DNA from 2 places in the Planococcus beijingensis genome. Region 1 is predicted to be linked to the other one. Evidence: a T-box and tRNA genes for the amino acid it is inferred to sense, from the RefSeq annotation. Region 1 holds a T-box; the other holds one or more tRNA genes.

Evidence for each region. A T-box is a leader RNA that pairs with one kind of tRNA and senses whether it is charged. The one in region 1 lies ahead of IRE19_RS06550 (valine--tRNA ligase), so its partner is inferred to be a tRNA-Val.
Region 2: it encodes a tRNA-Val, which carries the amino acid that the T-box ahead of IRE19_RS06550 (valine--tRNA ligase) is inferred to sense. The anticodon was not compared.

The regions. Positions count from the first base shown of each region.
Region 1 covers NZ_JADHDZ010000002.1:71,707-74,173, forward strand. Annotated here, with positions in the region: gene IRE19_RS06545 (AbrB family transcriptional regulator) at 1-529, shown strand, start outside; T-box leader at 551-772, shown strand; gene IRE19_RS06550 (valine--tRNA ligase) at 823-2,467, shown strand, end outside.
Region 2 covers NZ_JADHDZ010000001.1:707,863-710,329, reverse strand. Annotated here, with positions in the region: gene IRE19_RS03290 (hypothetical protein) at 36-179, shown strand; gene IRE19_RS03285 (thermonuclease family protein) at 372-1,103, shown strand; tRNA gene IRE19_RS03280 (tRNA-Val) at 1,288-1,360, shown strand; gene IRE19_RS03275 (YolD-like family protein) at 1,642-2,004, opposite strand; gene IRE19_RS03270 (Y-family DNA polymerase) at 2,015-2,467, opposite strand, start outside.

The DNA.
Region 1 (2,467 bases):
TACATTCTCGGCAGGCTTGTTCCTGTTGGCGCTCACTGTCAGTTTATTATTGTATGGGGCTATGAAGAAAATTAAATTTCCAGCTGCTGAACTGTTGGCGCCCATTATGGCCATGGCGATTGTCCAGGCCGTGTCGGGGGATGTCCTGATTGATATGCCGTACTGGCTCATTGCTATTGCACAGGTCTGCATCGGTGCGAATCTCGGCCTGCAGATGGAAGGAATCGGCGACAAACTGACGTTCCGGCTGGGTGCTGCAATTGTCCTGAACAATGTGCTGCTCATCAGCTTCACCGTATTAATTGCCAGGGTTCTCGCTACTTGGCTGCCTGAATACATATTCCTCGACTTCTTTCTAAGTGCAGCACCCGGTGGCATAGCGGAAATGGCCATCACCGCGCTCGCTGTTGGAGGGGACGTGGCACTCATCACCGGATTCCAGCTGTTCCGGCTGTTCTTTATTCTATTGGTGGCCGCGCCGCTTGTGGCATTCATTGTAAAAAAACTTGACGCTAAAACCGGATATTGAGTACAATAAGAGTAATTAGATATTCATGCGTTGATGAGGATAGTAGAATGTGTGTGCATTTCAGAGAGAAGGCCGATTGGTGAGAGGCTTTCATGGACCCATGTTTGAATGTCACCTCGGAGCAGTTGCCGTGAAATGAGTAGCGGGAACCGGACTTAACATCCGTTATGAAACTTGAGAGCCAGGTGTGCAAGTGGACCTGTGTATAAAGGTGGTACCGCGAAAAACTCCTTCGTCCTTTACAGACGACAGGAGTTTTTTGCGTTCTATCAGAAATAAGAGGAGGAATTCCAATGACTGAACAAATGTCTACTAAGTACGATCCGCAATCCATTGAGAAAGGCCGTTACGAATGGTGGGTCGACAACAAATTCTTTGAAGCGAAACCGGAAAGCGGCAAAACGCCGTATACCATTGTGATCCCCCCGCCGAACGTTACCGGCAAGCTGCATTTAGGGCATGCCTGGGACACGACATTGCAGGACATCATGACGCGCATGAAACGCATGCAGGGCTTTGACGCATTATGGCTGCCTGGAATGGACCATGCCGGCATTGCGACGCAAGCGAAAGTGGAAGGCAAATTGAAAGAAGAAGGGCGTTCACGCTATGATTTGGGCCGTGAAGCATTTCTTGAAGAGTCATGGAAATGGAAAGACCAATACGCGGGACACATCCGTGAGCAATGGGCAAAACTGGGTCTTGGCCTTGATTATTCCCGTGAGCGGTTTACATTGGATGCCGGTTTATCAGATGCGGTGCGCGAAGTTTTCGTAAAGCTCTATGAGAAAAAATTGATCTACCGCGGGAAATACATCATCAACTGGGATCCGGCGACGAAAACTGCTATTTCGGATATTGAAGTTATCTACAAAGACGTACAAGGTGCGTTTTACCATATGCGTTATCCGTTGGCAGATGGCAGCGGCCATATCGAAATCGCGACGACGCGTCCGGAAACGATGCTGGGCGATACAGCGGTTGCAGTTCACCCGAAAGATGAGCGCTACCAGCACTTGATCGGCAAAAAAGTGATCCTGCCAATTATCGGCCGTGAAATGGAAATCGTTGCGGATGACTATGTGGACATGGAATTCGGAAGCGGTGCTGTGAAAATCACGCCGGCTCATGACCCGAATGACTTTGAAATTGGTAACCGCCACAACCTGGAACGTGTGCTGATCATGCACGAAGACGGTACGATGAATGAAAATGCCGGCAAATACGAAGGGCTTGACCGCTTCGAATGCCGCAAGCAGATCGTCAAGGACTTGCAGGATTTGGATGTGTTGTTCAAAATCGAAGAACATATGCATTCTGTAGGACACTCAGAACGCAGTGGAGCAGTTGTTGAGCCGTATCTGTCTACACAATGGTTTGTTGACATGAAGCCTTTGGCTGCCGCTTCAGTGGAAGCACAGAAAACCGATGCCGGCGTCAATTTTGTACCGGACCGTTTCGAGAAAACCTACCTGCACTGGATGGAGAACATCCGCGACTGGTGCATTTCACGCCAGCTTTGGTGGGGACATCAAATTCCAGCCTGGTACCATAACGAAACAGGTGAAATTTATGTAGGGCACGAAGCACCGGCGGATGCTGAAAACTGGACACAGGACGAAGACGTTCTAGATACGTGGTTCTCGTCTGCATTATGGCCGTTCTCAACGCTCGGCTGGCCGAAAGAAAACGATGACCTTAGCCGCTACTATCCGACCGATGCGTTGGTTACAGGCTATGACATCATCAATTTCTGGGTATCCCGGATGATTTTCCAGGCACTTGAATTCACAGGTGAAAAACCGTTTAAAGACGTATTGATCCACGGCCTTGTACGCGATGCGGAAGGACGCAAAATGTCCAAATCACTGGGCAACGGAGTTGATCCGATGGATGTCATTTCTCAATACGGTGCAGATTCCCTGCGTTACTTCCTGG
Region 2 (2,467 bases), on a different contig from region 1:
CAAACAATACCATTACATCCTGAGGAGGAAACAACATGAATGAACAAACGAATTGGTGGGAGCCTATTTTCACAGGACAATTAGAAGTAGGCGTCAATAAAGAAAAGTTAGAAAGCGTTACGGAAGAATCTATTTTATACTATGAAGAAACTTCAAATCAGACGGAGTCAGCTTTTTAATTGCTGAAACTTACACACGACTTTTGCCGCTGCAATACATAGAAAACGCCTTATTCAATTTACAATTGATTGAGGCGTTTTATTATGCGGATCTCCAGGACAGTTATAACTGAACCCAAATCCGCAAACCGCTATCGCATTGCCAGAAAGCCTAATTATCCATATAATAATGGAAACGAAAGCAGGGATCCTATGAAACTAAAACTTATGCTGATGGCCTTATTCTTTCTTTCAGGATGCGGCATGCTGGAATCGACTGATACATCCGGCACAACCGACCGGATCGATGTGGAAGTGACGCAGGTCATTGATGGCGATACCATAAAAATCATTTATGAAGGCGAAGAAGTCACTGTCCGTTACTTATTGATGGATACGCCGGAAACCAATCACCCGCGCCTGGGTGAACAGCCTCTTGGCAAAGAAGCGACAAAAGAAAACAAACGGCTGATCGAATCAGGCGATGTCTCGATCGAGTTTGACGTCGGCGACCGTTTTGACGATTATGACCGCTTGCTGGCTTATATCTACGTCGATGGCGAAAGTGTTCAGGAACAGATGCTGGAGTCTGGACTGGCCCGGGTTGCCTATGTCTTCCCTCCAAATACCCGTTACCTGGATGATTTTGAAAAAGCGGAGCAAATTGCCAAGGACGAGGAAGCAGGGATTTGGCAATACGAAAACTATTCCACCGACCGGGGCTTCAATTCAGAAGCATTTGGACAGGAATCTTCCGGAAATGCCCGTTCCTCCACTGAAGAGCCAATAGCCGGCGATTGTGAAATCAAAGGAAATATCAACCGCAACGGCAATAAAATCTATCACATGCCGAGTGATTCTTCTTATGAACAAACCAATCCCGAAGAATGGTTCTGTACAGAACAAGAAGCGCAAGACGCCGGTTTTAGAGGAGTTGGACAGTAGGACAGCAGTTCTTTAAGAGGCTTTCTTCCGGCTGTGTCGTCGATGAAATACAGCGTATTTCCGCATGCCCTGACAGTGCTCCGGGCGGGACGGATAAAGGGAAATACAGCGCTTATTTTTCTTCTCCAAAAACTATTGACTTTTTCCGTGGACAAGCTATACTTATATTTGTCCTGGAAATTGAGATTCCTTAGCTCAGCTGGGAGAGCGCTACCTTGACAGGGTAGAGGTCGCTGGTTCGAGCCCAGTAGGAATCATATAGTATGATGAAGAACCGCACAGCCATTTAGGCTGCGCGGTTTTTTTGTATCACAAAAAACGGGATGCATAAAGCTCCCGCACCAAATTTGAAATCCTATTCATCTTTATCTTCAACATCAAAACTGCATCAAAAACAGCAAGGCGATCCCCAGTAAGTTCATCCCGTAAAAATAAAAGCCATCTTGAAAACTTATGTGCTCTTCACCAAAAAAATACAAATTCATCCGCTTCATTTTATCATCCTTTTTTGTCACTTTTTTAGGCCATGCCTGCTGGTTTAATCCACCATCACAATCGACACGATTTCATCCACGGGCAGTCTGCGTTGCTTGAATGGATCCTCATAAATCAGCATTCGAGTTTTCCCATCAATGCTTTTAATCTTCCCCCTGTGTGCCTCGATGGCACCATCTTTCCAGCAGCGGATGAGAACTTCGCATTGCCGTTTCAGCGCAATCTCCATCTCTTCCTGAATCAGCTGCAAGTCGTCTCCGTTCAACTCGGGTTTTGGCACTTGTTCGTCTTTCTCGTACCATTCCCGGATCATTTCGACATGTTCTGGCAGCATCAAGGCTGTCCATTTAATGTTTCCGCGATCTTTAATATCGCCGACTGTCTTTAAATACTTATTGCGTTTCATCGGACCACCCCTATTCTTTGTTGTGTCCGCCGATCAATTTTGTCCGCGCTATGGCGGTGCCCGCCTGTGTGCCCGAGATGCCCCGGTAGATAGCCGAATAGCCATACTTTTTCCGGATGGCATCCATGGCACTCCCTAAGCGCCTGTTTTCAAACTTCCTTTCATCGAACAGACTTAACTGCATCGACGCCTCTTCTTCCAGATTGCTGATGGACAATGAAATCTGGCGAACCGGTTTATGTTGGAAATGCTCATGAAAAATCTCCTGGCAGACGCGATAAATTTTCAGCGTATCATTCGTTGCTTCGTCAATAGAGCGCGAACGGGAGAATCCGCCGCCGAATACGGACTTGCTGTAAACAACACTCAAGTGAATTGTCCGCCCCATGCGGCGAGCTTTACGCGTACGCATCCCAACATCTTCACACATTTCCAGAATAATCGTCATGATGTCTTTTTCTTC